DNA from 4 places in the Streptomyces sp. NPDC002790 genome. Region 2 is predicted to be linked to each of the others. Evidence: riboswitches for the same ligand, from Rfam matches in the RefSeq annotation. Region 2 holds a riboswitch; each other region holds the start of a gene.

Region 1 (7,779 bases), on a different contig from region 2:
GGGACAGCCGGTGGAGTGGGTCCGCTCGGTCTACCGTGGCGACCGCTACAAGTTCGTGGCGCGACTCAAGCGGCCCACCGACTGACACCGCCGACCCGCCCTCAACTCCCTTGCCCCATAACGGAGTAGACGCTTTCCCGCACGCGGTGTAGCGCAGCTCACATTCTCTGGCTTACGGTCCTCCCGTCGTCGCATGGACGGGGAGGACACACCGGTGCGTACCGCTTCTCCTAGAACCATCATTCTGTGGACCGTCGTCGCCCTGGCGGGCGCGGCCGGCTGGTCCGTACTCGCGCTCTCCCGCGGCGAGGAGGTCTCCGCCGCGTGGATGGTCGCCGCCGCCCTCGGGTCGTACGCCATCGCCTACCGCTTCTACGCGAAGTTCATCGCGAACAAGGTGCTGAAGGTCGACGCGAAGCGGGCCACGCCCGCCGAGCGCCTTGGCAACGGCATGGACTTCCACCCCACCGACCGCCGCGTGCTGCTTGGCCATCACTTCGCCGCCATCGCCGGGGCTGGCCCGCTGGTCGGACCCGTGCTCGCGGCGCAGATGGGGTATCTGCCGGGCACCATCTGGATCATCGTCGGCGTGATCTTCGCGGGCGCCGTGCAGGACATGGTCGTGCTGTTCTTCTCGACGCGGCGCGACGGGCGTTCGCTCGGGCAGATGGCGCGCGAGGAGATCGGCCCGTTCGGCGGGGCCGCCGCCCTGGTCGCCGCCTTCGCCATCATGATCATCCTGCTCGGGGTGCTCGCCCTGGTCGTGGTGAACGCGCTCGCCGAGTCGCCCTGGGGCACCTTCTCCATCGCGATGACCATCCCGATCGCGCTGCTCATGGGCTTCTACCTGCGCGTGCTGCGCCCCGGACGGGTCTCCGAGGTGTCGCTCATCGGCGTCGCGCTGCTGTTGATCGCGCTCATCGCCGGTCGCTGGGTCGCCGAGTCCTCGTGGGCGGACACCTTCACGCTGGCGCCGTCGACGCTCGTGATCTGGATGGTGATCTACGGGTTCGTCGCCTCGGTCCTGCCGGTGTGGATGCTGCTCGCGCCGCGCGACTACCTCTCCACGTTCATGAAGCTCGGCACCATCGCGCTGCTCGCCATCGGCGTCGTGGTCGCGCTGCCGACGCTGAAGATGGACCCGGTCACCGACTTCGCCTCGCGCGGCGACGGACCGGTCTTCGCGGGCTCGCTGTTCCCCTTCGTCTTCATCACCATCGCCTGCGGCGCGCTCTCCGGCTTCCACGCGCTGATCTCCTCCGGCACGACGCCGAAGATGATCCAGAAGGAGACGCAGGTCCGGATGATCGGCTACGGCTCCATGCTGATGGAGTCGGCCGTGGCCGTGATGGCGCTCGTCGCCGCTTCGATCATCGACCCGGGCCTGTACTTCGCGATGAACGCGCCCGCCGGAGTCATCGGCGACAGCGTGCAGTCCGCGTCGCAGGCCGTGGCGGGCTTCGGATACTCGATCTCACCGGCGGAACTCGCGCAGGCCGCGAAGAACGTCGAGGAGGCGAGCCTGCTGTCCCGTACGGGCGGCGCGCCGACCCTCGCCGTCGGAGTCTCGGAGATCTTCTCGCAGGTGACCGGGGGCGGACTGCGCGCCTTCTGGTACCACTTCGCGATCATGTTCGAGGCGCTGTTCATCCTGACCGCGCTCGACGCGGGCACGCGCGTGGGCCGCTTCATGCTCCAGGACATGCTCGGCAACGTCTACAAGCCGTTCAGGAACATCAGTTGGAAGCCGGGGCTCCTGCTCACCAGCGCCGTCGTCGTCGGCCTGTGGGGATACTTCCTGTGGATCGGCGTGCACGAGCCGCTCGGCGGGATCAACCAGCTCTTCCCGATCTTCGGCATCTCCAACCAGCTGCTCGCCGCCGTCGCCCTCGCCGTCTGCACGACGCTGCTCGTGAAGTCGGGGCGGCTCAAGTGGGCCTGGATCACCGGGATCCCGCTGATCTGGGACACCGTCGTGACGCTGACCGCCAGTTGGCAGAAGGTGTTCTCGTCCGATCCGCGCGTCGGCTTCTTCCAGCAGCGCTCCAACTACCAGGACGCCATCGACGCCGGAAAGGTACTGCCGCCCGCGAAGTCCATGGACGACATGCACACCGTGGTCACCAACTCCACGGTCGACGGCGTCCTCACCGCCGCGCTCGCCCTCCTCATCGTCGTGGTGGTTCTCGACGCGCTACGGGTATGTGTGAAGCACGTACGGAACCCGCAGTCGTCCAAGCTGAGCGAGGCGCCGTACGTCGAGTCCACGCTGGTGGCACCGGCCGGACTCGTCCCCACGCAGGAGGAGAAGGCGGAGGCGCGCGATGCCGGCGTCGGCAGTTCTACGGGTGGCTAGGTATGTGCGGTGGTTCGTCCGGGAGTTGACGGACGAGAGCGCGTACGAGCGGTACGTGGCGCACGTCGGGGAAACCCACCCCGGTGCGCCCGTGCCGTCCCGGCGCGACTTCGAACGCATGCGGACGGACCGGCAGGAAGCGGATCCACGACAGGGGTTCCGCTGTTGCTGAACGGGCCCGCGTACCCATCCGTTATCCGGACAGGGGTTCCGTAGATCAAGACTCTCGCTTAGATTTCCCGCACGTTAAGCATGAGATAAGTGGGATCTCTGATCAGCGAGGGGAACGGAACCGCGAATGTCCGATGCGCCGCCTGAAGTGAAACAACCGGTGGTCACGCCGGTCCGCGTGATCATTGCACTGTGTCTGGTCGCACCGTTCGTCGCGATGCTCTGGGTCAGCTCCTACGCCAAGGTCGAACCGACCCTCATCGGCGTCCCGTTCTTCTACTGGTACCAGATGCTCTGGGTGCTCATCTCGACCGCGCTCACCATGCTCGCGTACAAGCTGTGGCAGCGCGATCAGCGCGCCCGTGAGACCTCTCAGGCTTCCCAGGAAGGGGCGGGCGCGTGAACGGCGGCGTCAACGGTGTCGCGCTCACCGTCTTCATCATCTTCTTCGTGGCCGTCACGGTCATGGGCTTCCTCGCCGCGCGCTGGCGGAAGGCCGAGAACGAGGCGTCCCTGGACGAATGGGGCCTGGGCGGCCGCTCGTTCGGCACCTGGGTCACCTGGTTCCTGCTCGGCGGCGACCTCTACACCGCGTACACCTTCGTCGCCGTGCCCGCGGCGATCTACGCGGCCGGCGCCTCCGGCTTCTTCGCGGTGCCGTACACGATCCTGGTGTACCCGCTGATCTTCACGTTCCTGCCGCGCCTGTGGTCGGTCTCGCACAAGCACGGGTACGTGACGACGTCCGACTTCGTGCGCGGACGCTTCGGCTCCAAGGGCCTCTCGCTCGCGGTCGCGGTCACCGGCATCCTCGCCACGATGCCGTACATCGCACTCCAACTGGTCGGCATCCAGGCCGTTCTCGACGTCATGGGCGTCGGTGGGGGTGAGGGCACCAACTGGTTCGTCAAGGACCTGCCGCTGCTGATCGCCTTCGGCGTGCTGGCCGCGTACACGTACTCCTCGGGCCTGCGGGCGCCCGCGCTGATCGCGTTCGTCAAGGACGGCCTGATCTACCTCGTGATCGCGGTCGCCATCATCTACATCCCGATCAAGCTGGGCGGCTTCGAGCACATCTTCGCCGCGGCGAACGACAAGTTCGACGCCGCGAACGACGCGGCGGGCAAACCGGTCGCCGGGCTCGCGCCGGGCTCCTCGGGCACCTGGACGTACGCGACGCTCGCCATCGGGTCCGCCCTGGCGCTGTTCATGTACCCGCACTCGATCACGGCGACGCTCTCGTCCAAGAGCCGCAACGTGATCCGTCGCAACACCACGATCCTGCCGCTGTACTCGCTGATGCTGGGCCTGCTCGCGCTGCTCGGGTTCATGGCGATCGCGGCCGGAATCAAGGTGCAGAACGGGCAGTTGGCGATTCCGCAGCTGTTCGAGGACATGTTCCCCGACTGGTTCACGGGCGTCGCGTTCGCGGCCATCGGCATCGGCGCGCTGGTCCCCGCGGCCATCATGTCCATCGCCGCCGCGAACCTGTTCACGCGCAACATCTACAAGGACTTCATCAAGCCGGACGCGACGCCCGCGCAGGAGACCAAGGTCTCCAAGCTGGTCTCGCTGCTCGTGAAGGTCGGCGCGCTCGTCTTCGTCCTGACCATGGACAAGACGGTCGCCATCAACTTCCAGCTGCTCGGCGGCATCTGGATCCTGCAGACCTTCCCGGCCCTGGTCGGCGGCCTGTTCACGCGCTGGTTCCACCGCTGGGCGCTGCTCGCCGGCTGGGCCGTCGGCATGGTCTACGGCACGCTCGCCGCGTGGGGTGTCGCGTCGCCGACGCAGAAGCACTTCGGCGGCTCGTCGGCGGAGATCCCCGGCATCGGCGAGATCGGCTACATCGGCTTCACGGCGTTCGTCCTCAACATCGTCGTCACCGTCGTCCTGACCTTCGTCCTCAAGGCGGTCAACGCCCCGGACGGCGTCGACGAGACGACCGCCGAGGACTACACGGCCGACGCCGGCGACAAGGGCGTCAAGCGCGACCTGCCGACGGTCGGCGCGGGCGCTGGTCACTAAGCACGCCCTTCCGTACGTGTGTCGGGCCCCTCCGCTTCGGAGGGGCCCGACACATTTTCCGGAAAGCGTTGCGGCCACGGCCCGGGGTCGCGTAACCATGGCGTCGTGATCAGAACAGTGCGCCCCGATGAATACGCCGTACTGGGCGAGTTGAGCGCCCGCGCCTACCTGGGCAGCGGCCTCCTCGCGTTCGGCGAGGACGACTGGTACGCCGCAGAACTGCGCGACGTCGAGAAACGCGCCGGTCAGGCCGAAGTGCTCGTCGCCGAGGACCCCGACGGCCGCGTCCTCGGCGGCGTCACCTACGTCCCCACGCACGACCACCCGTACGCGGACCTCGCGCGCCCCTCGGAGGCCGAGTTCCGGATGCTGGCCGTCGACGTGGAGGCGCGCGGGAAGGGCGTCGGCGAGGCGCTCGTGCGGGCCGTGATCGACCGGGCCCGGTCAGCCGGGAAGTCGGCGGTGGTGCTGTGCACGCAGCCGCTCGCCACCGCCTCCCACCGCCTCTACGAGCGCCTCGGCTTCACCCGGATCCCGGACCGCGACTGGTCGCCGATCCCGGAAGTGACGCTGCGGGCGTACGAGTTGAAGCTGGCGGCAGACTGACGGTTCGGTCGGCCGACACAACATATGGGGCTGAAGCGAAAGCCCGACACAACATGTATGCTCACTCTCGCTGTCACCACAGGGGAATCCGGTGCGAATCCGGAACTGTCCCGCAACGGTGTGCGTAGGCGTACAAAAACGCCCGCGTGAGTCCGATGACCTGTCGACGGCACGCCCGAGCCGACCGGCCCGGGCGTCGAAGACGTCCGGGCCTCGCGGAAAGGGCCGGTGGACGAGGGCCCGCCCTGCGCGTGCGCGGCCCGCGCTGCCACCTCCTCCCCGCAGGCCCGCGGGGCCTTTCGGCACACTCGCGTCTGCCCCGCGGCGTCTGGCACGCACGCTCGCGGCGTTGCCGGACAGACCTAGTAGCTCCGCTACGAGGCCCGTCCGGCGCCTTGCGATCGCACGCACCAGACACCGCGGGGCCGCCCTTCGGGCGACGACGCGAGTGTGCCGAAAGGCCCCGCCCGAGCGAGGGAGAGCCTCCACGTGACCATCGCGCCCGCCGAACCGGTCTCAGCCACCCCCCAGGACGGCCCGGGTGCCGCACTCCTGCGCACCCTGACCGAGCTGACCGCCGACCTCCCCGACGCCGACCCCGGCCGGATCGCCGCCGCCGCGCTGCGCGGCCGTTCGGCGCGGGCCGATGAAGCGGAGCTGCGCGATCTCGCCACCGAGGCCGCCGCCGGACTGATCTCCGAGGACCCCGCCTACTCCCGGCTCGCCGCCCGCCTGCTCACCCGCTCCATCGCCGCGGAGGCCGCCTCACAGGGCGTCACGAGCTTCACCGAGTCGGTCGCCGTCGGCCACCGCGAGGGCCTGATCGCGGACCGCACGGCCGCATTCGTACAGGGGCACGCCGCGCGCCTCGACGCGCTCATCGACGTCGCGGGCGACGACCGCTTCGGCTACTTCGGCCTGCGCACCCTGCACAGCCGCTACCTGCTGCGCCACCCGATCACGCGCTCCGTCATCGAGACGCCGCAGCACTTCATGCTGCGCGTGGCCGCGGGCCTCGCCGAGGACGACTCCACCCGCGCGCTCGACGAAGTGGCCGCCCTCTACGGCCTCATGAGCCGCCTCGACTACCTGCCCTCCTCCCCCACCCTCTTCAACTCCGGCACCCGCCACCCCCAGATGTCGAGCTGCTACCTCCTCGACTCCCCGCTCGACGAGCTCGACTCGATCTACGACCGGTACCACCAGGTCGCCCGCCTCTCGAAGCACGCAGGCGGCATCGGCCTCTCGTACTCCCGCATCCGCAGCCGCGGTTCACTGATCCGCGGCACGAACGGGCACTCCAACGGCATCGTCCCGTTCCTGAAGACGCTCGACGCCTCCGTCGCCGCCGTGAACCAGGGCGGCCGCCGCAAGGGCGCCGCCGCGGTCTACCTGGAGACCTGGCACTCCGACGTCGAGGAGTTCCTGGAACTGCGCGACAACACCGGCGAGGACGCGCGCCGCACCCACAACCTCAACCTCGCGCACTGGATCCCGGACGAGTTCATGCGCCGCGTGAACGCGGACCAGCCGTGGTCGCTGTTCTCGCCGGCCGACGTGCCCGAGCTCGTCGACCTGTGGGGCGAGGAGTTCGACGCCGCGTACCGAGACGCCGAAACCCGCGGGCTGGCCCAGAAGACCATCCCCGCCCGGGACCTGTACGGCCGCATGATGCGCACCCTCGCGCAGACCGGCAACGGCTGGCTGACCTTCAAGGACGCCGCCAACCGCACCGCCAACCAGACGGCCGAGCCAGGCCACACGGTCCACTCCTCCAACCTCTGCACGGAGATCCTCGAGGTGACGGACGACGGGGAGACGGCCGTCTGCAACCTGGGCTCGGTCAACCTCGGCTCCTTCGTCGACACGAAGACCGGCGACATCGACTGGCAGCGCCTCGACGACACCGTCCACACGGCCGTCACCTTCCTCGACCGCGTCGTCGACATCAACTTCTACCCGACCGACCAGGCGGGCCGCTCCAACTCCCGCTGGCGACCGGTGGGCCTGGGCGCGATGGGCCTCCAGGACGTCTTCTTCAAGCTCCGCCTGCCCTTCGACTCGGCCGAGGCCAAGGCCCTCTCCACCCGCATCGCGGAACGCATCATGCTCGCGGCGTACGAGGCGTCGGCCGACCTGGCCGAGCGCAACGGCCCCCTTCCCGCCTGGGAGAAGACCCGCACCGCACGCGGCGTGCTGCACCCCGACCACTACGGCGTCGAGCCCACCTGGCCGGAGCGCTGGGCGGCACTGCGCGAGCGCATCGCCTCCGTCGGCATGCGCAACTCCCTCCTCCTCGCCATCGCGCCGACGGCCACCATCGCCTCCATCGCCGGCGTCTACGAGTGCATCGAGCCGCAGGTCTCCAACCTCTTCAAGCGGGAGACGCTGTCGGGCGAGTTCCTCCAGATCAACTCGTACCTCATCGAGGAACTGAAGGCGCTCGGTGTCTGGGACGCCAGGACCCGCGAGGCGCTGCGCGAGGCCAACGGCTCGGTGCAGGGCTTCACCTGGGTCCCGGAGGAACTCCGCGCCCTCTACCGCACGGCCTGGGAGATCCCGCAGCGCGGCCTCATCGACATGGCCGCGGCACGCACCCCGTACCTCGACCAGGCCCA
Region 2 (7,779 bases):
GGTCCCGTGGGGGAGGGCGGCGCGGGGCCGTGTCGCTTCCTGCGCTGCTCGGCGCGAGCGGCGAAATGGGGTGGCCCGGTTCCGACGTGGCGTGCGAGGGTCCTGGCATGCCGAACGAGTTCCAGTCACCCGAATCCCGCCTCGGGCCCATCGCGTCACTTGAGTCCGCCGACGGGACGGCCGTCGCCTACCGGCAGTTCGGCGCCGGCCCACCGGTCGTCATGGTCCACGGTTCCGGCGGTGGGCTGCACTCCTGGCAGCCGGTGGCCGAATGCCTCGCGGACCGCTTCGAACTCTGGACGCCGGCCCGCCGCGGCTACGCCCCGAGCGGGCCGGGCCACGCGCCCAAGCGCTTCGCCGACGAAGTGGCGGACATCGAGGCGCTCATCACGAAGATCGGCCGTCCCGTCCACCTGGTCGGCATGTCCTACGGCGCCAACGTCGCCCTGCACGCGGCGGCGGCCGGTCTGCCGGTGCGCTCGCTGGTGCTGTGGGAGCCGCCGCTGTACGCGGCGGGCCCCGAACTAGCCCCCGTACTGGAGGAGTTCAAGAAGCTGACCGCGCGCGGCGATCGGCGGCGCGCCGACCGACTGCTGGCCGAAAAGGTGGCCCGGGTCCCGGCCGCGCTCCTGGACCTGATGGAGTCGGGAGACACCAGCGACACCGAACCAGGCGCTGAACCCGATGACACGCCCGGCTGGTGTCGTGACCTCGAATCGCTGATCGCCGACTCGGCGGACGTGGAGCGCTGGTCCGATGTCACCGTCCCGACCCTGCTGATGCGGGGCGCCGACACCTGGCAGCCGATGCCGGCGACCCTCGACCGGCTCGCGACCGCGCTGCCGCACGTCACGTACACGGCGATCCCCGGCCAGATGCACTTCGCGCCGTCGTTCGTCCCCGACACTGTGGCGGCGGAGATCGCCGACTTCCTGACGCACTCCTGAAGCGGGGCCGCTCACGCCCCGATCTGGGCGGCCAGCCCGGCCAGGTCGTCGGCGTACAGGTCGAACCGGTCCGAGGCGACGGGCGGGTCGCCCACGGGACGGGCGACGTAGGCGGTGCGCAGGCCGAGGGCCTGGGCCGCGCGCAGGTCCCAGGCGTGCGTGGCGACCATCAGCAGTCGCTCCGGCGGCCGTCCGGAGACGGTGACGGCCAGCGCATAGACCGCCGGGTCCGGCTTGTAGGTCCGGGCGTCCTCGGCGGACAGCGCCTGGTGCCAGCGCAGCCCCGCGTGCGCGTTGAGGCCGAGGAGCGCGGTCCGGCTCGCGTTGGACAGCCCGATCAACGGAAACCGTTCGGCAAGCCGGGCGAGCCCCGCCACCGTGTCCGGCCACGGCGGGAGCCTGCGCCCGGCCAGGGCCAACTCCGCCACCGCGGCCGGATCGTCGACCCCGGCGGCGTCGGCGACGAGCCGGGCGGCCTCCCGGTCGAGCACGTCGCTCGCGAGGTAGGCCCTGCCACCGTCGAGTACCCGCTGCTGCTCGTGCTCGACGTGCTGCTGCCACAGCGCCAAGAGCTTGTCGACCTCGGAGTCGGCCTGCGCTGGGGAGAGTTGACGAATTCCGGTGCGGATTCCGGCGGGCTCGTCGACGAGTGTGCCCAGCACGTCGAACACAAGGGCATCGATCTCTGGCTCTGACATGAGGGGTGTCTCCCGGATGAAGCGGATGGAGCGGCTGAAGCGGATGGGGGGGACGAAGCGGGGGCGTGCGGCCGGCTGTCGATCCAACGCGGCGGGCACCCAAGCGGATTCCCGCATCGGTCTGGCTGCTCTGCGGGTAGCCCCGACTACAGGCTGGAAGCGGCCCGCGCCGAGGGTCTCTCGAACCCCGTCGAGATCGTCCCGCCCGCCGACGCGTCCTCGGGGTACGTCGTCCAGCAGATCCAGCGGAGTTGGCCGGAGAAGCAGGACGCCGTCGCCGTCGACCCGATGAGCGGCGAGGTCACGGACGTGGTGCTCCTCGTCGTGTGGGGGTACCGCATGTAGTGGCATCCCGCTCGCGGCGTTCATGCTCTGCGACATCGCGCTCGGCGAGATCGCGTACCGGAGGGGCAGGCGCACGTACGCGCCGATCGACTGACGTAGGTGGAGTGGGCGCCTCACCTCTGGTGCCGGAGTATCGGCACCAGAGGCGAGGCCTCAAGAGCTACGCGGTCGTCCCGAGCTCCTCACGGACGGCGTGTGCGGCGGCGACGAGGTGCTCCAGGGAGGCCCGTGTCTCGGCCCAGCCGCGGGTCTTCAGCCCGCAGTCCGGATTGACCCACAGCCGCTCGGCGGGGATGGCCTCAAGTCCCTTACGTAGCAATGCGGTTGCCTCGTCGACGCTCGGGACGCGTGGCGAGTGGATGTCGTACACGCCCGGACCGGCCTCACGCGGGTAGCCGTGCTCGGCCAGCTCGTGTGCGACCTGCATGTGGGAGCGGGCGGCCTCCAGGCTGATGACATCGGCGTCGAGGTCGTCGATGGCCTGCACGATGTCACCGAACTCGGCGTAGCACATGTGGGTGTGGATCTGCGTGTCCGGCCGGACGCCGCTGGTGGTGAGGCGGAATGCCTCGGTGGCCCAGGCGAGGTAGGCGGCGTGGTCGCCTGCGCGCAACGGGAGGGTCTCGCGGAGTGCCGGTTCGTCGACCTGGATGACCGAAGTGCCGTTCGCCTCCAGGTCGTCGACCTCGTCGCGCAGGGCGAGGGCGACCTGCCGGGCGGTGTCACCCAGCGGCTGGTCGTCGCGGACGAAGGACCAGGCGAGCATGGTGACCGGGCCGGTGAGCATGCCCTTGACCGGACGGCTGGAATGGGACTGGGCGTACGTCGTCCAGCGCACGGTCATCGCTGCGGGGCGGGAGATGTCACTCGCGAGGACCGGCGGGCGGACGTAGCGGGTGCCGTAGGACTGGACCCAGCCGTGCTGCGTGGCGAGGTAGCCGTCCAGCTGCTCGGCGAAGTACTGGACCATGTCGTTGCGTTCGGGTTCGCCGTGCACGAGCACGTCGATACCGGCCTTCTCCTGGAAGGAGACGACCTCACGGATCTCGTTCCTGATGCGGGACTCGTACCCCTCGCTGTCGATGCGTCCGGCCCTCAAATCGGCGCGCGCGGCGCGGAGTTCGCCGGTCTGCGGGAACGAGCCGATGGTCGTCGTCGGCAGCAGCGGCAGGTTCAGCAGGGCACGCTGGGCGGCGGTCCGCTCGGCGTACGGCTGCGAGCGGCGCAGGTCCGCCTCGGTGACGGCGGCGGCGCGGGCCTGCACCGCCGGATCACGGGTGATGGGCGAGGTGGCCCGGGAACTCAACGCGGCGCGGTTGGCGGCGAGTTCGGCCTCGACCACGCCGGTTCCTCGGGTGAGGCCCCTGGCAAGGGTGGCGACCTCGGTGGTCTTCTGGCGGGCGAAGGCGAGCCAGCGCCGGACCTGCGGCTCGATGTCCCGCTCCACGGACGCGTCCAGCGGAACGTGCAGCAGCGAGCAGGAAGCGGCCACGTCGACGCGGTCGGCGAGTCCGAGCAGAGTGCCGAGCGTGGCGAGTGACCGCTCAAGGTCGTTCACCCACACATTGCGGCCGTTGACCACACCGGCGACGAGACGCTTGCCGGGCAGGCCTCCGGCGGCGGCGAGTTCCTCCAGGTTGGCGGTGGCGGAACCGGTGAAATCGAGGGCGAGACCGTCCACGGGCGCCTTGGCGAGCACCGGCAGGGCCTCGCCGAGTCGGTCGAAGTACGAGGCGACCAGGAGCTTCGGCCGGTCGGCGAGCGTGCCGAGGTCACGGTAGGCGCGGGCGGCGGCGTTCAGCTCCGCCGGAGTGCGGTCCTGGACCAGGGCGGGCTCGTCGAGCTGCACCCAGGCGGCGCCCGAGGCCCGCAGGTCGCTGAGAACCTCGGCGTAGACGGGCAGCAGGCGGTCCAGCAGGGTGAGCGGATCGAAGTCGTCGGCCACGCCGGGAGCGGGCTTCGACAGCAAAAGGTAGGTGACCGGTCCGACCAGTACGGGGCGGGCGTCCAGGCCGAGGGCGAGGGCCTCCGTGAGTTCCGCGACCTGCTTGGTGGAATCGGTGGTGAACACCGTGTCCGGGCCCAACTCCGGCACAAGGTAGTGGTAGTTGGTGTCGAACCACTTGGTCATCTCCAGCGGGGCGACGTCCTGGGTGCCGCGTGCCATCGCGAAGTACCCGTCCAGGGCGTCCGCCGCGACGGCGGCCCGGTGGCGCTCGGGCACCGCACCGACCATGACGGTCGTGTCCAGGACGTGGTCGTAATACGAGAAGTCGCCGGTCGGCACCTCGTCGATGCCGGACGCGGCCAGTTCCCGCCAGTTGGCACGGCGGAGTTCGGCGGCGGTGGAGCGAAGACCGTCGGCGTCGACGCGGCCCTTCCAGTAGCCCTCGATCGCCTTCTTCAGTTCCCGGTCCGGGCCCTGGCGAGGGTAGCCGTACACGGTGGCCCGCGCGGGCTCGGTCCCGGTGTGCGCGGTCGTGGTGTCCGCGGTCCTGGTGGTCACGGAATTCTCCTTCGAGAGACGTATCCCTGAGATCCCGGAAGGCCTCTGCGGCGCGAAGGAGTGACACCACCGGAGCGGTGACCGCGCGCTGCGAGGCACGATCTTTTCGCCGGTATGTGTACGCCGACCCGCCCTCGAGGTCACCGAGATGTCCGCGCACGTGTCGTCCGTGCACGGGCAGTTGGCAGGTCTTCGGACTTGCGGGCACGCCCACCCGAAAGGGCGGACACCTAGTGACCGTCGCTTCCCAGACCCCTCTTCCGGGGCCCAGTGCGTATGACGGCGGTCGTTCCCACTCACCGCTGCGGGGCAGTCCCGGAATCCCACCGGGTTCCCTCTTACGACACCCCGTCTGGCGGGCGGGGCGAACCAGCTACGTCGTTCACCCTACGGGTCCGCGCCCGGGAGGCGCCACAACGTCCGGCCCGTCGGCAGCTCCTCGCCGGATGGCATGATGACGGTGAACACGGGCGACGGCGGCCCGAGGAAACCGGTGCGAATCCGGTGCGGTACCGCCACTGTGATCGGCGAGCGGATCCCGGAGAGCCACTGCCCCCGCGAGGGTGGGAAGGCCGGGACGAGCACGGACCCGAGAGCCAGGAGACTCACGCTGTCGCCCCCTCGAAGCGATCCGGGGCGGAACTCCCCGGCGAGAGGGAGGATGCGGCATGCCCGAACGGCTCGCCGAAGCCGAAGCGACGGCCCCCGCGGCGGACCGGGCGGTTCCGTGCCGCGTGGTCGTGTGCCGCGACTGCTGCTGCGGAACGGTCAAGGTCGACGGTGATCACGCCGCGCAGACGGCGCGGTTGCGCCGGATCGCGCCGACACGGATCTCCGAGTGCCTGGACGTCTGCGATCAGGCCAATGTCATCGTCGTACAGCCCTCCGCCGCCGGTCGGGCGGCCGGAGCACGACCGGTGTGGCTCGGCCTGGTCAACGACGCTGACGCCACCGAGGACATCGCGGACTGGATAGGGGCAGGCGGACCGGGAGTCGCGGAGCGCCCCGCGATCCTGGACCTCTACGTCATCGAGGCGCCGCGCCGGGCCAGGGCCTCATGAACGAGGTGCCGTCGGAACAGGTCGCCGAGGCGCTGCGGGACGTGGAGTCGCGGCTCGGGGGATTCTTCGCCCTCGACACGACGCCGACGCGGCGGCGGCCCGATGCACGGCTCACCCACGCCGGGCTCGCCGCACGAGCCCAGGCGGTCAACGACCACTACGCCACCCCCGAACCCCGCATCGGCGCCTCCATCGCCCACCTGGGCCTCGCGGCACGCCTCTGGTCACCGGTCCTCGCCTGCGCCCTCGTCCACGGGATCGTGCTGGCGATGAGCACGGTCGAGTGGTCCGGTGAGAGCTCGGCTCTGCGCCTGCCCCGGCCCGAGGGCCGACGTGCGACGGAGCTCCGCTCCCTCGCCGACGCGGTCCACGCGGAGGTGGACGGAGTCCTGGCAGCGGTCGAGAACGGCCTCACCGTCAAGGTGGCGCCACGCCTGCTGGCCGGCAATTCCGCCTCGGCTCTCCTCGGGTCGTCGGCTCAACTGCTGCGGTCCCGACCCGACTTGCGCACGGATCTCACGCGGCTGACACGCGAACTCCTGGAGACGGGCCGGCTACACGGAACGGGCCGGATCACCGGCCCGGACCTGACATTCCGCCGCCGGAGCTGCTGCCTCTTCTACCGCGCTCCCGGCGGCGGCACATGCGGAGACTGCTGTCTGACGCGGTGACGAAGACAGGACACAGCGGGGGCGGGGCGGCGCGTGCAACCGACAACCCCTGACCCTTTCTGATGTGCTGCGTTGCAGCAACTGGCGTTCCTCGCAGACGAAAGAGAGCCGCGCTTCATGTTGATCACCGCCGCGCAAGTCCTGGCCGGACCGGATCTTCACACAGTCGCCGACGGCGCCGTCCTCGTACGCGAGGGCGTCATCGCCGGCGCCGGCCCGCGCTCGGAGGTCGAGCGCCAGGCGGAGCCCGACGAGCCCCGGCTCGACTTTCCCGCCGCGACCGTGCTCCCGGGCCTGATCGACGCCCACGTGCACCTCTGCTTCGACGCGGGACCGGAACCCGTAGCCACGCTCCAGGAGCAGGACGACGAGGCGCTGTTCGCCGCGATGGCCGCTCGGGCTCGGAAGTTGCTGAGCGTCGGTGTCACGACGGCCCGCGATCTCGGTGACCGGGGCGGCCTCGCGGTGCGTCTCGCCCACGACATCAGGGAGGGCTCGGCCGTGGGCCCGCGGCTGGTCTCGGCGACGGTGCCCGTCACTCCGCCCGGTGGCCATTGCTGGTTCCTCGGTGGCGAGGTCTCCGGCCCTGAGGAGGTCCGGCGCCTTGTGCGGCGCAACGCGGAGGCGGGCGCCAAGGTCATCAAGGTCATGGAGACCGGCGGCGGGCTCACCAAGGGCGGCGCCCAGAGCTGGGAAACCCAGTTCTCCGAAGGGGAGTTGGCGGCGCTCGTCGACGAGGCACACCGCGCCGGACTGCCGGTCGCGGCGCACGCGCACGGTGCGGACGGCATCACCGCCGCCGTCGCGGCAGGGGTCGACAGTATCGAGCACTGCACGTGGATGACGGCCGACGGGATCGAGGTCCGCCAGGACGTGCTCGACCAGATCGTTCAGCGGAACATCTACGTCTGCCCCACGGTCAGCCCGAACTGGCGAATGCTGCCGCGGTTCTTCGGCGCCGAGCGCGCCGCGGCCATGTTCGACGCGGTGCGCCGGATGGCCGAGGCGGGCGCGCGGCTGATCGCGGGCACCGACGCGGGAGTCCAGCGCGCCAGCTTCGACGGCCTGCCCTCCAGCCTCACGTTCTACGGGCACCTGGGCCTGCCCAACGACCGCGTCCTCGCGATGGCCACGACGGAGCCCGCTCGCGCGCTGGGCCTCGACGAGACAACCGGGCAGCTCACTCCCGGCTACAGCGCGGACGTCCTCGTGGTGGACGGCGACCCGCTCACGGACCTCGGGGCGTTGCAGTCCGTCGGGGCCGTGATCGCGGCGGGCAGGCGGTACGACCCGATCACCAACACGTAGCAGGAATAGGGGAGTTGTTCAGCGCCCGGGACCCTCGCACGGGCCCTCGCCGGGAGCGGGCGGCCGGGTGTCCGCCGCCAGGCAGGAGGAGTACACCCGCGTCGGTGCGGGCTGCGGCTCCGGTTCGGACGTGACGCGCATGGCGATGGTCAGCCCGGCGGTGGTGACGGCGGCCAGACCAGCGAACGCGGCGGCCCGGGCGCCACGCTTCACCGATTACTGCCGAAGTGGTCGCGGAGCGCA
Region 3 (7,779 bases), on a different contig from region 2:
AGCGGGAACGCGAACTGCCCGCCGGGGCGCAGCACTTGGCACACCTCGGAGAACAGCCGCGGCCACTCGCGCGGCAGGAAGTGCCCGAACGCCCCGAAGCTCACCACCAGATCGAAGACCTCACCGAAGGGCAGCGCGAGCGCGTCCGCGCGGACGCAGTGGGCCGGCGGTTCGCCGCGCCGCGCGACGTCCAGCATGCCGCCGCTGAAGTCCACGCCCACGGACCGCCCGACACCCGCCTCGCGCAGCACACGCAGGCCCGCCCCGGTGCCGCAGCACAGGTCGAGCCCGGTGTCGTACGGGCCGAGCCCGGCGAGCGCGCGGCCCACCGAATCGAGCACGACATCCGGCGTACGGAACGGCGTGTGGTCGAATTTCGGCGCCAGCAGGTCGTACCCCCGCTCGACCGAGGAGAGCGCCTGAACGGCCAGCTCGCGGAGGGTGGGACCGTGATCGGAGAACATGGCGGATCAGCATAGGGCGCGCCGCCTCCGAAGCCGGGGCTTGCCGCGCGGCAGGGTTCGGGTGGTACGGTCTTAGTGGTACATGTGCTCGCCCGTTTCGAGGCGCCGGTACCGAATCACTCTCTTCAGCGCTTTTGATCCGACGGTTTTCCCGTCGCCACGCAGCGCACGTCATCCCTGGTCAGCGGCTTCTGGCGGGCTCTTCACCCGTCGCCGTACGCACCAGGTTCTCCCCGGCCGCAGGGCGCGCTCAGCCGCCCCTGCCCTTCGCCGGATCCCCTCCCTTCCCTGCCCTTGTATGCCTGCCGCGTCCGCGGCTCGGCCCGCGAAAGGACCTGTGATCACCATGACCACGGCCACCACTATGAGCACGACCTCCGCTCCACCCCAAGAACCCGTCCGCGCCGCCGGCGTCCTCGACATCGGCGGGAACGGGCACGGTTTCCTGCGGGCGGCCGACCTGATCCCGACGTCGCACGACGTCCAGGTCCCCGCCCACCTCATCCGCCAACTCGGCCTGCGCAAGGGCGACTTCGTCGACGGGACGTGCGGGAAGCCGCACTCCCTCGCGCACGTCGAGACCGTCGGTGGCGCCCCCGCGGAGGCGACCCGTCGCCGCCCGCGCTTCGCCGACCTCACCCCGCTCCACCCCAGTGAGCGGTTCCGCCTGGAGCACCCGGCCGCGGCGCTCGCCGGACGGGTCGTCGACCTGTTCACGCCCGTCGGCAAGGGGCAGCGCGGCCTGATCGTCGCCCCACCGAAGACCGGCAAGACGGTGCTGTTGCAGCAGCTCGCCGCCGCGTTCGCCGCGAACCATCCCGAGGCCCACCTCATGGTGGTGCTCGTCGACGAACGCCCCGAGGAGGTCACCGACATGCGCCGCTCCGTGCGCGGCGAGGTGTACGCCTCGACGTTCGACCAGCCGGCGAAGGCGCACATCGCGCTCGCCGAACTCGCGGTCGAGCGCGCCAAGCGCCTCACCGAGCAGGGCCGCGACGTGGTGATCCTCCTCGACTCCCTGACCCGGCTGTGCCGCGCGTACAACAACGCGGCCTCCACCAGCGGCCGTACTCTGTCGGGCGGTGTCGACGCGGCCGCCCTGCACGGCCCGAAGCGCTTCTTCGGCGCGGCCCGCGACGCCGAGGAGGCAGGCTCGCTGACCATCCTCGCCACCGCGCTCGTCGACACCGGATCCCGCGCCGACGACTACTACTTCGAGGAGCTCAAGAGCACCGGCAACATGGAGCTGCGCCTGGACCGCGTCCTCGCGCAGCGCCGCGTCCACCCGGCCGTCGAACTCACCCCGTCCGGCACCCGCCGCGAGGAACTCCTGCTCCCCGCAGCCGAGTTGACCGTCATCCGCGGACTGCGGCGCGCCCTGCAGAGCCGGGACCCGGCCGCCTCCTACGAGGCCCTGCTCGACAAGCTGCGCCAGACCCCGGACAACGCCACGTTCCTGCGCCAGGCCCAGTCGACCGTGCCGACCTCCTGACGCCGCCCCCATATGCGTAATACTCGACACATGAACGCGAGCATTACACGCCGTGGGGGAACTCCGGCGGTCGGCATCCGGCGGGCCACCACCCAGGACGCCCGGCGCCTCACCCGCCTCGTGCGCGGCTCCAGTGCCTACCGGGATCCGTACGCCTCGATGGTCGCGGGCTACCGGGTGGGACCCGACTACGTAGAGGCGCACCACGTCTACGTAGCCGTGGATTCGGCCGACGAGCGCGTGCTCGGCTTCTACGCGCTGCTCACCGAGCCGCCGGAGCTGGACCTGATGTTCGTCGCGGACGAGGCGCAGGGCCGGGGCATCGGGCGGCTGCTCGTCGACCACATGCGGGCCCAGGCGCTGGCCGCGGGCCTCGACCACGTCCGCGTCGTCGCGCACCCGCCCGCCGAGGGTTTCTACCGCTCCATGGGCGCACACCGCACCGGCACGGTGCCCGCGCGCCCGCCGGCCGTCGCCTGGGACCGACCCGAACTCGAATTCGCCATTCCTCCGGCCGTCTGAGGTCTTCCGCCCTTGCCCGGTACAGCGCACACTCGTGGGCGTCGGAATGCGGCAAGGAGGCCACATTGGGCAGCAGTCAGGCACGCGCCGAGGCGTTCGACGTGATCGTGGAGATCCCGCAGGGGTCCCGGAACAAATACGAGATGGACCACGATCTCGGCCGGATCCGGCTCGACCGGATGCTGTTCACGTCGACGCAGTACCCCGCGGACTACGGCTACATCGAGGGCACGCTCGGCGGCGACGGCGACCCGCTGGACGCACTCGTCCTGACGGGCGACGCGACGTTCCCCGGCTGCGTCATCGAGTGCCGGGCGATCGGCATGTTCGTGATGAGCGACGAGAAGGGCCCGGACGAGAAGGTGCTGTGCGTGCCCGCGCACGATCCACGGCACGGCGCGACCCGGGACATCGAGGACATCCCCGAGTTCGACCGCCTGGAGATCACCCACTTCTTCGAGGTCTACAAGGACCTGGAACCCGGCAAATCGGTCGACGGCTCCCACTGGGAGGGCCGGGAGAAGGCCTACGAGGAGATCGACCGGGCCCGTCAGCGCGCTTCAGGGTAGGTAGGGCCTGTATTGGGTTCTGGTCTGGATCAGGGAGCGGGGGCTGGCGCCTTCGGATCCAAGGCGGAGGAGGGAGGCGACGCGGAGCGTCGTCGACCGACGACAACACCGGAGACGGAGGCGCCAGCCCCCGCGAGCCCAGAGTAGAACCCAATACAGGCCCCTAGTAGGGTGGCCGGGCCGTGGTGCTCGGGAAGACCGGTGACGGCCCCCAAGGGGCCCATTCCGGAGCGGCCCTCGCCACTGTGATCGGGTTTCGGACAGCGCCGTCCGGAGCGCGCCGTTCCACCCTGTACGCCACTGGCGGCCGTCGGCCACTGGGAAGGCCGGAGCGGCGGGCACGCCCGTAAGCCAGGAGACCGGCCGCGGCATCTCACGAAGTCATTCCACGAGGTGCTGGAGCGTGATCGACGCATGACCCTGCCCGGGAACTCCCCGAACCCTGCCCTGAATTCCCCCTCCCCTGCCTTCCGTTGGCGCCGCGAGGACACGCTGCGCACGGCCGGCCTGATCGCGGTGATCGCCGCGCTGCACGTCGTCGCGTTCGGCGTGCTGTTCCTGCTCGTCGTCCCCGAGCACTACGAAGTGGGCAACAAGGCCTTCGGTATCGGCCTCGGCATCACGGCGTACACGCTCGGCATGCGGCACGCCTTCGACGCCGACCACATCGCGGCCATCGACAACACCACCCGCAAGCTGATGGCGGACGGCAAGCGGCCCGTCTCGGTCGGCTTCTGGTTCGCGCTCGGCCACTCCAGCGTGGTGGTCGCGATGGCGGCGCTGGTCGCGGGCGGCGCTGCGCTCGCCGGCACCCTGCTGAACGACAACTCGGGCACCCACCAGGTACTCGGCGTCGTCGGCACGACCGTGTCCGGTACGTTCCTGTACCTCATCGCGGCGCTCAACCTCGTTGCCCTGATGGGCATTTTGAAGGTCTTCAAGGCGATGCGCGCGGGCTCGTACGACGAGCGGAAGCTCGAGGAGCACCTGGACTCCCGCGGTTTCATGAACCGGATCCTCGGCCGCTTCACCAAGTCCATCACCCGGCCGGGACAGATGTTCCCGCTCGGCTTCCTCTTCGGTCTCGGCTTCGACACCGCGACCGAGGTGACGCTGATGGTGATGGCCGGCAGCGGCGCGGCGGCGGGCCTGCCGTGGTACGCGATCCTGTGCCTGCCGCTACTGTTCGCCGCGGGCATGAGCCTGTTCGACACGCTCGACGGCACGTTCATGAACTTCGCCTACCAGTGGGCGTTCTCCAACCCTGTGCGCAAGGTGTTCTACAACCTCACCATCACCGGCTTGTCGATCGCGGTGGCGTTCTTCATCGGCACGATCGAACTCGTCGGCGTCCTGCACGACAAGCTCGACCTGAGTGACGCCGTCACCGGGTGGATCGCCGGTCTCGACCTCGACAACGTCGGGTACGTGATCGTGGGCCTGTTCGTGGTCGTGTGGGTCGCGGCGATCGCCTACTGGCGCCTGGCGAGGGTCGAGCAGCGGTGGTCGGCGAGGATGGCCGACGGCACGTAATTCGGTTGCCGGGGCGCGCGCGGTCCACTGCTGCACTGATCGCAGCGGCATTCCCGCGCGCCCCTACCGTGAGGACCGATCCATGCGCACGACAGACATGTTCCTTCAGAAGGCCCCTGCCCTCTCCCCCATGGACATGACTGTCAGTGCACACTCTGAATCTGGGCATTCTCGCGCACGTCGACGCCGGTAAGACCAGCCTGACCGAGCGCCTCCTGCACACGGCCGGGGTGATCGACGAGCTCGGCCGCGTCGACGACGGAAGCACCCGCACCGACTCCCTCGACCTGGAGCGCCGGCGCGGCATCACCATCAAGTCGGCCGTGGTGTCGTTCCCGGTGGCCGGCACGAACGTCAACCTCGTGGACACGCCTGGCCACCATCGGTCTGCGGGTCGACCCGGCGCCGATCGGCTCGGGCGTCGCGTTTCGGCTCGGCATCGAACTCGGCTCCCTCCCCCTGGCCTTCATCAAGGCCATCGAGGAGGCCGTGCACAGGACGCTGCGCCAGGGAATGCTCTGCTGGCAGGTCACCGACTGCACGGTGACGCTGACGCACTCCGGATACGCGCCGCGACAGAGCCACGCGCACGCCGTCTTCGACAAGTCGATGTCGAGCACGGCGGGCGACTTCCGCGGGCTGACCCCGCTGGTCCTGATGAGCGCACTCACGCGCGCGGGCACGGCGGTGTGCGAACCGATGCACCACTTCCGCCTGGACATCCCGGCCGACCTGTACGGAGCGGTACTGTCGTTGATCACCCGACTGCGGGCCGTGCCGACGGGGCAACGCACGGACGGCGGGGCATGGACCACGGTCGACGGGCTGACCCCCGCGGCCCGGGTGCGCGCCCTGGAGCAGCAACTGCCGTCCCTCACCCGGGGCGAGGGCGCCCTGGAGGCCGCCTTCGACCACTACGCCCCGGTCCGCGAGGGCGCCCCGCGCCGCTCCCGCACGGACCACGGATCAAGCCCGGCCTTTGGACGAGAGCCCGCGGGGTCCGGGGCAGAGCCCCGAGGCCGTGACGCCGGTGGGGTGCCACACGGGAGGGGGCGGGCGAATCCGGGCCATTCGGCCCACCGGTAGGGCCCCTTGGCCCCGTCCGCCGCGAGCCGCGCGCTGAGATGCTGCGGTATCGAGCCTCCCGTGCCCTCGTCCTCCCGCAGCGGCGCGCGGTCGAGGCCGAGCCCGGGCCCGCTGTTCGCAGAAGGGGGAGCCGCGAATGGCGGGCCCGTCCGGGCCTCCGCCCCGGCTTCGTACACGCGTCCGCCGCGCCGTTGTGGCAACTCGCGCGCAAAACGGCCCAATCGGAACGATAAAGTGGCTCGTCAACCCGCACGCGCCCGATCACTCAGGAGTGCCTACGTGTCCGTAGCCATCGACTCGTCCGACGCCGCCATCCCGACCGGCGACGACGTTCCCGCGGAGCCCGTGCCCGCGCCGGCCGTCGCCCCTGACGCCGGCCCCGCCGCGCCCGCGAACGAGGAGACGGCCGAGCCCTGGGACACCACGAACATGTGGACCCCGCCGACCACCGATACCCCGGACGCCGCCGCCCCGGCCCCCGAAAGCGCGCCCGACAGCCCGTCCGGCGACTTTTGGACGCCGCCCACCGAGGTCCCCTTCGCGGAGAGCTCCGAGGTCGACGCCGAGGCGGCGGCCGAGGACGACCCCGCCCCCGGCGACGTACCGGAGGCCATCACCCGCGACGCCCACGAGTTCGGCGTCTACGCCCGCACCGGCGGCTGGGCCTTCGCCCTGAAGGTGGCCCGCAGCGTGCGGCCCGGCGGGCAGTCCGCCGGGGAGTCCGTCAAGGTCTCGGCCCGGAAGTTCGCCGAACTCGCGGGCTGCTCCCCCGACCGCGTCATGCGCTTCTACAAGGCGTGGGACAGCGCGGCGGACGACGGTCTGGTCCCCCAGTTCGAGGGCCTCGAGCCCGGCGCCGACATCGAACTCCCGGACGCCGACGTCTGGTTGTCGTACTACGTGTCCCGCAACAGCGCGACCTCGATGCGTGGCCAGGCGATCACCGCGGCCGCCGAGTCCGAGGGCATCCGCCCGACGAAGGCCCTGGAGGTCGCGGAGAACCCGACCGCGCTGCGGGCCGCGATCCTCGCCGACCCCGGCACCGCCGAGGCCGCCCGCAAGGCGCTGATGGACCGCCTCGACGAGGACCCGGTGCTGCGTACGGGCATGGCGCGCGACGTCGTGCGCACGGACGACCTGAAGAAGGCCGTCGCCGAGGAGACCAAGACCGGCGGCCAGCTCGAGTACGTGCGCAGGATCGCGGAGGAGGGGCAGGTCAAGACCCCCGCGGGCCAGAAGATCGAGGCCTCCCCCGAGCTGCGCCAGGAGGCCGAGCGCCACTTGTCCCTCATCGACGAGCTGGACGAGGACGAGGAGGCGGGCGAGTGGGCCCGCGAGGCGTACGACACCGTGCGCACGCTCGTCGCCGAGACCGTCGAGAAGGACCCCGAGCTGCGGGTGCAGGAGCGGCGCGCGAAGTTCTACAGCAGCCTCCAGAAGGCCACGAAGGCGTTCGAGGAGCTGACCTTCGACGACGTCGCCGCCGAGGAGATCGACGACATCGTCGAGGACGACATGTTGCAGCGCCTCGAGGAGCTGCAGTCGGCGATCGCGATGTGCATCACGGCGCTGCAGTCGGCGCAGAAGAAGGACTGACCCGGCCGGTCCCGACCCCACCGATGCCACCGCGGGCGATCCGCGGTGGCATCGTGGGTTCATGGCACACACTCCGCACACCCCCCGGTCCACGGGCCGCCCGGCCCGCCAGAACGTGACGTTCGACAGCCAGGGCAGCACGGCCCACGGCTATCTGGCGCTGCCTGCCTCGGGGAGCGGCCCCGGCGTCATCGTCATCCAGGAGTGGTGGGGCCTGACCGACCACATCGCCGACGTCGCCGACCGCCTCGCCGCCGAGGGCTTCGTGGCACTCGCCCCCGACCTGTACGGCGGGAACGTGGCGCACGACTCCCAGGAAGCGTTCCGCATGATGCGGGACCTGCCGGTGAGCCGGGGCGTCGAACTGCTCTCCGGCGCGGTGGACCTGCTACTCGCGCTGCCCGCGGTCACGTCCGACACGGTCGGCGCGGTCGGCTTCTGCATGGGCGGCGGCTTCGTCCTGTACCTGGCCGCCGAGGACCAGCGGGTCAGCGCGGCCGTCCCGTTCTACGGCGTG
Region 4 (7,779 bases), on a different contig from region 2:
CGAGCAGATCATCAGCGAGGCCGGAGGTGTCAACCTCCTGCACGACCTCAAGGACTCGTGGACGACTGTGGGTTGGGAGACGGTCGTGAAGCGGGACCCGGACGTCATCGTCATCAACGACTACGGCTCGACCAGCGCGGAGCAGAAGAGGAAATTCCTGCTGTCCTACCCTCCGCTGCGGAACGTCTCCGCGATCAAGCACAAGCGGATCTACGCGCTGGACTACGCCGATCTGGTCGAGAGCCCGCGCAACGCCTCGGCGATCGAGCGGCTCGGCGCGTATCTGCGTCGGGGCGGCTCGGACGCCTCCTGAGGCGTCCGGTCATCACAGCGCGCGGGAGGCCAGGGCGCGGTCCTCGGTCACGGCGTGGAGCGGTCGGGCGCCGACGTCGCCGCCGCGGCCACCTCTGCCGCGCCGGCCCGCAGAACCTCGTCCACCGGCCCGTACCGCACGCACCGTCCGGCGCGGAACGCCACCGCGTCCTGGGCCAACGCGCGCATCGCCGTTACATCGTGGCTGATGAACAGCAGGGCCGTAGCGGCGGGGGCGAGCAGCGTCGGCAGGGCGTCGAGGACGCGTTCGCGGGATGCGGTGTCCAGTGCCGAGGTCACCTCGTCGCACACCAGTAGCGCGGGGTGTGCCGTCAGGGCGCGTACCAGTGCGCAGCGTTGCAGTTGCCCGCCGGACAGTCGGCCGGGCGTGCGGTGCAGTTCCTGCTCCGCCAACCCGAGAGCGGTCGCGATGTCCGTCGCCTCCGTGGCGGCGTCCTTGTGGTTCAGACCCCGCAAGAGGCGTGCGGTGTCGGCGAGTTGGGGCAGTACGGGTCGGTGCCGCTCGAAGGAGTCCGCGCTGTTTTGGTGCACGTACTGGACGGCGCGGCGCTGTGCGGTCGTACGGCGGTCGATGCGGGCGGGGAGGCGCTCGCCTTCCGAGCGGACCTCGCCCGTGGTCGGTGCGATCAGGCCTGCCAGGGCCCTGGCGAAGGTCGTCTTGCCCGAGCCGGAGGGGCCGAGCAGCGCAGTTCTGCTGCCGGGGGCGAACGTCAGTGACACCGGGCCGGCGAGCGGGTCGGCGGATCGGCGGCGTACGGCGATGTCCCGGGCCTCGACTCCGCCGGTCAGTCGTGGGCCGTTCGCCGCCGTCTGCACCTGGCTTGCGGCCGCCGTGCGATGTTCCGCGGCGAGCAGCGTACGGGTGGCGGCGTGGCGCAAGGGCCGGCCGGTTCCCAGGACCTCCTCCACCGGGCCGTCCTCCACCGCTCGCCCGTCCTCCAGCACGAGGACACGGTCCGCCGTGTCGCGCACGGTCGGCAGGTCGTGGCTGAGCAGCAGGACGCCGGTGCCGCCTTCGGCGAGGGCGCGGACGGTGCGGCCGAGGGCTCGTGCGAGGGCCGGGTCCAGGCCGCTCGTGGGTTCGTCCAGGACGAGCAGTCGTGCCCCGGTGACCAGTGCGGAGGCGAGTGCCAGGCGCTGTTGTTGGCCGCCGGAGAGTTGGTGGGGGAAGCGCCGGTGCACGAGGGCGCGGTCGAGTCCGGCCGCGGCAAGTGCCTGCGATGCGGCCGCTTTGCGGGCGGTGCGCCCCGCGTGGCCGAGCGCGGCCAGTTCCGTCAGCACACCTTCGACGCGGCGGACCGGGTCGAGCACCGATTCGGGGTGCTGGGGCAGGTGGGCGGCGCGGCCCGCTCGCGCCGAGCGGCGTGCCGCCGGGGTGAGGGACAGCAGGTCCGCGCCCTCCAACAGGACGTGTCCGGACAGCTTCACGGAGTCGCGCGCGGCGCCCAGGGCGGCCAGGCCCAGCGTGGTCTTGCCGCTGCCCGACGGTCCGACGACGGCGAGGACGGTGCCCGGCCGCACGGTCAGCCCGACCTGGTCGAGCAGCGGTCGCGTCGCACCTTCGGCGTGCGCCGAGAGCTTCTCGATCACCAAGAGCGGTGCGGTCTCCGACTGCGGTGCCGGCTCCGGCTGCGGCGCCGTCTCCCACTGCGGTGCGGTCACGAACTCCTCCTCTTCCGCGCGAGGGACCGGTCGACGAGCAGGTTGCCGCCGACGCACAGTGCGGTCAGCAGCCCCGCGGGCGCCAGTACGGCGGCGGGCTGGGTGAACAGGGCGTCGCTGTTGCGCTCGATGAGCACCGCCCAGTCGGGTGCGGACGCGGACAGGCCGAGGCCGAGGAAGTTGGCGGACGCCAGCAGGTAGAGCACCACGGAGAACCGGCCGCCCGCGTCGGTGGCCAGCGGCGCGGCCAACTCCCTTGCCAGGTGCCGCAGATGGATGTACGCCCAGCCGTGGCCCTGCATGCGCAGCGCCTCGACGACGGTCCGGGCACCGGGGGCGAGGGCCGCGCCCCGCACCAGGCGGGCAACGGCCGGCACTTGCAGCGCCCCGGCGACCGACACGAGCCACAGCCAGTGGCGGTGGCCGGTCGCGGCCAGGGTCATCAGGACCAGCAGGCCGGGGAAGGCCAGCAGCAGGTCCATGGTGCGCATGACGGTCTCGTCGAGGCGGCGCCGCGGCCCCGCGGCAAGCAGGCCCAACGGAACGCCGAGTGCCATGCCGATCGCGAGCGCCGCGAGCGCGCTGCCCACCACCGAGGCGCCTCCGTGCAGGACGAGCGCGAGCACATCTCGGCCCAGGACGTCGGTGCCGAGCAGGTGACCGTGGCCGGGTGGCTGGGACGGCAGAGCGTCCGGTTGGGGCGAGTCGTCGCCTGCGAGGAGCGGCCCCGACAGGGCGAGGAGCACCGGGACACCCAGCAGGGTCAGGGAGATCCACGGTGGGCGAGTTCGTGTCGCGGTGGCCGGTAGCGTCACGCCGTGACCTCCCGGCGGGGCGCCAAGCGGTGGGCGACCAGGTCGGCGGCCAGGTTCACCGCGACGGCGGTGCCGGCGAACAGCAGGGCGTACGTCTGCACTTGGGGCAGGTCGCGGTTCTGCACCGCCTCGACGAAGCCGTTGCCCAGGCCGCGGAAGCCGAACACCGCCTCCACCAGCACCGCGCCGCCGAGCAGTCCCTCCACGCAGCGCGCGTACTGCTGCGCCGCCGGCCCCAGGGCACCCGGCAGCACATGGCGCACCACGATGACGCGCTCGCGCATGCCGAGCAGCCGCAGATGCTCGGCGACGGCACTGTGCCGCTGGTCCGCGACCCCGGCCCGTATCTGCCGTGCCAGGTCGCACAGGTGACGGGCCGTCAGTACGACGACGGGGAGGACCAGCACGGCGGGCTGCGCCCACAGCGCGTGCGCGTCCATGCCGACGGCGGTGGCGGGCAGCAGCCCGGCCGCCAGCGACACCGAGGCGACCAGTAGCAGCCCGAGCACGAACTCCGGCACGGCGTGCAGCACGACGGCGGCCGTGTTCAGCGCGCGATCGACGCGGCTGCCCTCCCGCAGCCCCGACACCGCGCCCACGAGCGGCGCGAGCACGGTGACGAGCAGCAGTGCCGGGACACCCAGCAGGAGTGTCACGCCGACGCGCCGGCCGATGTCGTCGCCGACGGGCAGGCCGGTCGTCAGAGAATTCCCCGGGTCCCCGGTGAAGAGGTGGGCGAGCCAGTGCCCGAAGCGGGACCAAGCCGGTTCGTCGAGACCCAACTGGTCGCGCAGTGCGGTGACTTGCTCCGGCGTGCCGAGTTCACCGCGCAGCACGTCGGCCGTGTCGCCGGGCAGCAGCGAGCCGACGGCGAACACGGCGAGAAGCACCACCAGGCACTGCAACAGCGCCAGCAGGCAGCGTCGGAGCACATACGCCCGCATGTCAGCTGACGCGGACACGGTCGAAGCGCGCCCAGTCGTGCGAGTTCGGGGGCGCCGCGCGCAAACCGGTGACCGAGCGCGCGACGGCGTCGTTGGCGTCGGAGAACGCCCACACCAGGAGTCCGGACTCGGCGCGGGCCAGCTTCTGGGCGCGGGCGAGCAGCCCGAGCCTGTCCTGCTCGTCCCGGCTGGTGCGGGCCCGGTCAAGGAGCGCGTCGAACTTCTTCGAGGCGTACTGCGTCTGGTTGCGGGCGGCGCCGCCACGGACCCGCTGCTGGAGGAAGTCGGAGACGGGCAGCGTGGAGGTGGTGTTGAAGGCGGCGATGCCCTTGGTCTTGATCTCGCTGAAGTACGTGCTGGAGGCGCGGGTGTTGGCGGTCAACTTGAGCCCCACCTCGCGTAGCTGACGAGCCATCAGGTCGGCGGCCGGTTCCCACGCGGCGTCGACGGCGCTGGTCTCCACGGTGATGTGCAGCCCCTGGGCTCCGGCCTCCTTCACGAGCCCGCGCGCCTCGTCGACGTCCCGCTTCCGGGGTTCCATGTCGTCGGGGTAGCCGCGCAGCCCCATCCCGAACAGGTCGTTGCCCACCTCGCCGTGCCCGGCGAGCGCGATCCTGACCAGTGCCTCCCGGTCGATGCCGAGCTGCACGGCGCGTATGAGCCGCGGATCGTCGAACGGGCTTCGTCCGGTGCGCAGAAGCAGTTGCTGCGCGGTGGCCCGCTTGGCCGTCAGAAGGTGTGTCGAGTTGTTCTTCTTCAGCCGTTCCACGGACGCTCCGCCCATGTCGGCGCCGTAGTGCACCTGCCCGGACAGCAGCGCGCCCAGCCGCGCCGACTCCTCGTTCGCGGGGACGATCTCCAGCTCGGCGATGTGCGGGGCGCCGTCCCAGTGGTCCGCCCAGCGCCGGTAGCGGGCGGTGCCGCCGGGCGTGAAGGACACGTAGGTGAAGGGGCCGGAGCCGACCGGCTTGCTGAAGTCCGTGGTGCCGTCCGGGATGATCTCGGTGCCGGGTCCCGCGAAGACGGTGGGGAACTCGAAGTTCGGCGCCTTCAGCACGAGGACGACGGTCCGGTTCCCGTCTGCCCTGCTCGCGCCGAAGTCGATCGCGGACAGCAGGACCTGCGACGGAGATCCGGTCTTGGGGTCGGCGGCGCGGCGGTAGCTGTAGAGCACGTCCTTGGCGGTGACCGGCTTGCCGTCGTGGAAGCGGGCCGCGCGCAGGCGGATGCGCCAGCGGGTGCCCGAGGAGTCGCTCTCCCAGGACTCCGCGAGCCGCTCGCGGACCGACAGGTCGTCCGCGTACGTGCCGAGGGTGTCGTAGAGGGCCTTGGCGCGGGCCTGGTCGACGAAGTTGGGTGCCACGTGCGGGTCGAGCGTCTCCTGGGAGCCACCGGAGGTGAACGCCGCGCGGAACCGGTCGCCGCCTCCCCCGTCCTTGGTGTCCCCGCCGCAGCCGCTGAGCAACCCGGCTCCGGCGAACGTCAACGCACCTGAGGCGGCCAGTACTTGGCGCCTGCCGGGCCCCGGGTGCCCCGTTCGGGCATGCGTCGTCACATCGATCCTCTCCGGGGTGTCCTCGCCCCTGCTGCTGGACCGGCGACGGGTCAGTCTCCTGGCTCCCGGATCATCACTCACCCCCGCCTTCCCGTCCGCTGTCGCGGACGGTGGCGTGCAGGAGGATCGCTCCCCGGTCACAGTGGCGGGACCGCGCCGGAATCACACCGGCTTCCTGGTCCCCGTCGCCTCTCGTGGGCTCATTGTGGCGCACGAGGGATCGGGGAAGGCACCCGGTGTCCTTGGAGCACGGGAGCGGCCGGGCCGTCTCAGGCCCGATGCCCGTCCCCCGGCCCGTCGTCCGACACCGGATAGGGCACGAACGTGCGGCCAGTTCGGCCGCGGGCACCGGATCGCCGATCAGGTCCGCGGAGAAGACGGTCAGACGCATGGGAACGCCCTCCAGCGCCGCCGTCTCCTCCACCACAGTGAGGTGTTCGAGGGCACCCGGAACGACACCCAGTTCTTCCTGCAACTCCCGCCCCTCGACTTCGTCGCCGTACTCGTCACCACCTTCCGCGACCACCGCACGGACCTGCTGAAGGAACATCGGCGGCGGGGAGTACGCTCCCCTCGCACGGCCATCGAGTCCCAGGGAGTTCCGTGACCACGCGCCTGCTGCTCGTCTCACCGGCCGTGACCGCCTCAGCACGGAGCGGCGTGTTCGACGACGGGGCGTCCCTCGACTCGGCCGGCGCCGCTCAGGCTCGTCGCGCGGCCGGAACCCTGCCCTTGGCCGACCGCGTCGTCGTCTCCCCCGGCACCCGGTGCGCACAGACCGCCGACGCTCTCGGCCTCAATGCCGGGCAAGCCGCACCCGCCCTGGCAGGCCTCGACGCGGGCAGTTGGCGCGGCCGGTCGCTGGACGACGTGAGCGCCACGGAACCGCAGGCGGTGGCTCGTTGGCTGACGGACCCGGAGGCCTCACCGCCGGGTGGTGAGTCCGTGGCCGACGTGTGCGCACGGGTCGGCCGCTGGCTGGACGAGGTCAGGGAGGGCGGTACGGCGTCCGGCCGGGTCGTCGCCGTCGTGGAACCCGAGGTGGTGCGGGCGGCCGCGGTCCATGCGACAGGGGCTCCGCTGTCCGCCTTCTGGCGCCTTGACGTCGCGCCGCTGTCGGCCACGGAGTTCAGTGGGCGCTCCGGTCGCTGGAACATCCGGCTCGGCCGCATGCTCGGCGCCGAGTGAGCGCTCCGATCAACGGCCCTGCCCCCGGTGGCGGGCCAACAGCTCCGCCAATTCGCACCGTACGCAGGCGGACCGTGCCGCCTCGGGACTGTCCTCGCGTACGGCGGGTCCGGTACCGCTCGGCGTGTGCCCGACGGCAGCGCACTCGTCGGCCGGGCACGCCGCCACGAGCTCCGTCAGGTCGCGCACCAGCTGCTCGGTCCGCTTCGCCTGCTGGGCGAGCACCCGCATCCGCGCGCTCTGCCCGCCGATCTGCCGTCGGCCGGCGATGAGCTGTTCGTACTCGTCGAGGGTCAGGGCGACCGCCGCGCGACCGCCGAGAGTGATACGGCGCGGCTCCGGGTGTCTGGCCACTCAGCTCCTCGATTCCTCACGCGAACCATGCGCGGATGAACCCTGATGTGGTGCGAAAACACGCGAGGGCCCCGGATGACTCCGTGGGCCCTCTTCTACGTTTCCCGCGACCCGCCCGGGGCCATCATTGGCCCGCCGCGACCGTTTCCCCAGGTGTGGCGGCCACGGGCTTCGGCCGCAGCAGTCGCTGCGCCAGCTCTCCGAACAGCAGGCCGAATCCGGCCCACAGCGTGATCTGTGTGGCGAGGGCGGAGAGCCGGAAGCGCCACAGCAGCGCGGCCGGGAAGTGCTCGGGCGCGTCGTTGATCGCCGGCAGGAACTCGTAGGCCAGGCCGACGATCACGGCGAATCCCAGCACGGCGACGACTGTCGCGTACCAGGTGCCGAGCCGGGGCACGAGCCGCTTGCCGACGATGGTCGCGGCGATCGTCAGGAGCACGCTGAGCACCATCATCAGGAAGTACAGGGTCGTCCGCTTGCCGATGGTGTCGGGGTTTCCGACGGCGGGCGGGTTGGCCGGGTACTTCAGGAACGGTACGACGTATACGGCGAGCAGCGCACAGCCCGACAGCAGCAGGGCGGTGGCGCGTGGGCCGAAGCGGCCGACGCGCCCGAGCGCGAAGCAGTAGGCGAGAGCGGCGATCCCGCCGAAGGCGATGCCGTAGACGAGGATGCCGGTGGCGAGACCGGCGGTGGACTGGAGGCCGCGGGAGACGAGTTCGACCTCGTCGCCGTGCGAGTGGCCGGCGTGGGCCTCCTCGAAGCCGATCGCGGCGTCGACGCCTGGTTCGCCGAGCCAGTAGGCGATGACCAGGGCGAGCACGCCGGCGGCGAGGCCGGCGAGCATGCCGCGAACGAGCAGATTACGTACGGTGCTGGAGTTCATGAGCGCGTCGGGTTCCCTCGGGTCAGTGGCAGGGGAAGCCGA

The links. Region 2 has a riboswitch for cobalamin ahead of metE (5-methyltetrahydropteroyltriglutamate--homocysteine S-methyltransferase). Riboswitches for the same ligand answer to the same signal wherever they lie in the genome.
Region 1: it holds a riboswitch for cobalamin, as region 2 does, so the genes downstream of both, ABT004_RS20955 (ribonucleoside-diphosphate reductase subunit alpha) here and metE (5-methyltetrahydropteroyltriglutamate--homocysteine S-methyltransferase) in region 2, are expected to answer to the same signal.
Region 3: it holds a riboswitch for cobalamin, as region 2 does, so the genes downstream of both, nicT (Nickel transporter NicT) here and metE (5-methyltetrahydropteroyltriglutamate--homocysteine S-methyltransferase) in region 2, are expected to answer to the same signal.
Region 4: it holds a riboswitch for cobalamin, as region 2 does, so the genes downstream of both, ABT004_RS04005 (ABC transporter substrate-binding protein) here and metE (5-methyltetrahydropteroyltriglutamate--homocysteine S-methyltransferase) in region 2, are expected to answer to the same signal.

Annotation. Positions count from the first base shown of each region.
Region 1 is NZ_JBEOVM010000046.1:11,016-18,794, forward strand. Features, by position in the region: gene ABT004_RS20925 (GntR family transcriptional regulator) at 1-85, shown strand, start outside; gene ABT004_RS20930 (carbon starvation CstA family protein) at 215-2,356, shown strand; gene ABT004_RS20935 (YbdD/YjiX family protein) at 2,325-2,528, shown strand; gene ABT004_RS20940 (DUF3311 domain-containing protein) at 2,655-2,930, shown strand; gene mctP (monocarboxylate uptake permease MctP) at 2,927-4,555, shown strand; gene ABT004_RS20950 (GNAT family N-acetyltransferase) at 4,661-5,161, shown strand; cobalamin riboswitch at 5,213-5,343, shown strand; gene ABT004_RS20955 (ribonucleoside-diphosphate reductase subunit alpha) at 5,651-7,779, shown strand, end outside.
Region 2 is NZ_JBEOVM010000026.1:67,836-75,614, reverse strand. Features, by position in the region: gene ABT004_RS15230 (alpha/beta fold hydrolase) at 108-947, shown strand; gene ABT004_RS15225 (haloacid dehalogenase type II) at 959-1,645, opposite strand; partial or broken gene ABT004_RS15220 (hypothetical protein) at 1,736-2,084, shown strand; gene metE (5-methyltetrahydropteroyltriglutamate--homocysteine S-methyltransferase) at 2,151-4,496, opposite strand; cobalamin riboswitch at 4,663-4,886, opposite strand; cobalamin riboswitch at 4,980-5,103, shown strand; gene ABT004_RS15210 ((2Fe-2S) ferredoxin domain-containing protein) at 5,165-5,557, shown strand; gene ABT004_RS15205 ((2Fe-2S)-binding protein) at 5,554-6,228, shown strand; gene ABT004_RS15200 (amidohydrolase family protein) at 6,346-7,536, shown strand; gene ABT004_RS15195 (hypothetical protein) at 7,555-7,749, opposite strand; gene ABT004_RS15190 (hypothetical protein) at 7,746-7,779, opposite strand, start outside.
Region 3 is NZ_JBEOVM010000001.1:168,414-176,192, forward strand. Features, by position in the region: gene ABT004_RS00770 (methyltransferase domain-containing protein) at 1-464, opposite strand, end outside; gene rho (transcription termination factor Rho) at 811-1,956, shown strand; gene ABT004_RS00780 (GNAT family N-acetyltransferase) at 1,987-2,478, shown strand; gene ABT004_RS00785 (inorganic diphosphatase) at 2,544-3,047, shown strand; cobalamin riboswitch at 3,214-3,429, shown strand; gene nicT (Nickel transporter NicT) at 3,462-4,580, shown strand; partial or broken gene ABT004_RS00795 (GTP-binding protein) at 4,727-4,960, shown strand; partial or broken gene ABT004_RS00800 (GTP-binding protein) at 4,953-5,543, shown strand; gene ABT004_RS00805 (hypothetical protein) at 5,946-7,262, shown strand; gene ABT004_RS00810 (dienelactone hydrolase family protein) at 7,324-7,779, shown strand, end outside.
Region 4 is NZ_JBEOVM010000004.1:86,372-94,150, reverse strand. Features, by position in the region: gene ABT004_RS04025 (ABC transporter substrate-binding protein) at 1-313, shown strand, start outside; gene ABT004_RS04020 (ABC transporter ATP-binding protein) at 361-1,995, opposite strand; gene ABT004_RS04015 (ABC transporter permease) at 1,992-2,810, opposite strand; gene ABT004_RS04010 (ABC transporter permease) at 2,807-3,772, opposite strand; gene ABT004_RS04005 (ABC transporter substrate-binding protein) at 3,756-5,240, opposite strand; cobalamin riboswitch at 5,341-5,517, opposite strand; gene ABT004_RS04000 (hypothetical protein) at 5,743-5,916, shown strand; gene ABT004_RS03995 (histidine phosphatase family protein) at 5,913-6,497, shown strand; gene ABT004_RS03990 (hypothetical protein) at 6,507-6,851, opposite strand; gene ABT004_RS03985 (CbtA family protein) at 6,976-7,737, opposite strand; gene ABT004_RS03980 (CbtB domain-containing protein) at 7,760-7,779, opposite strand, start outside.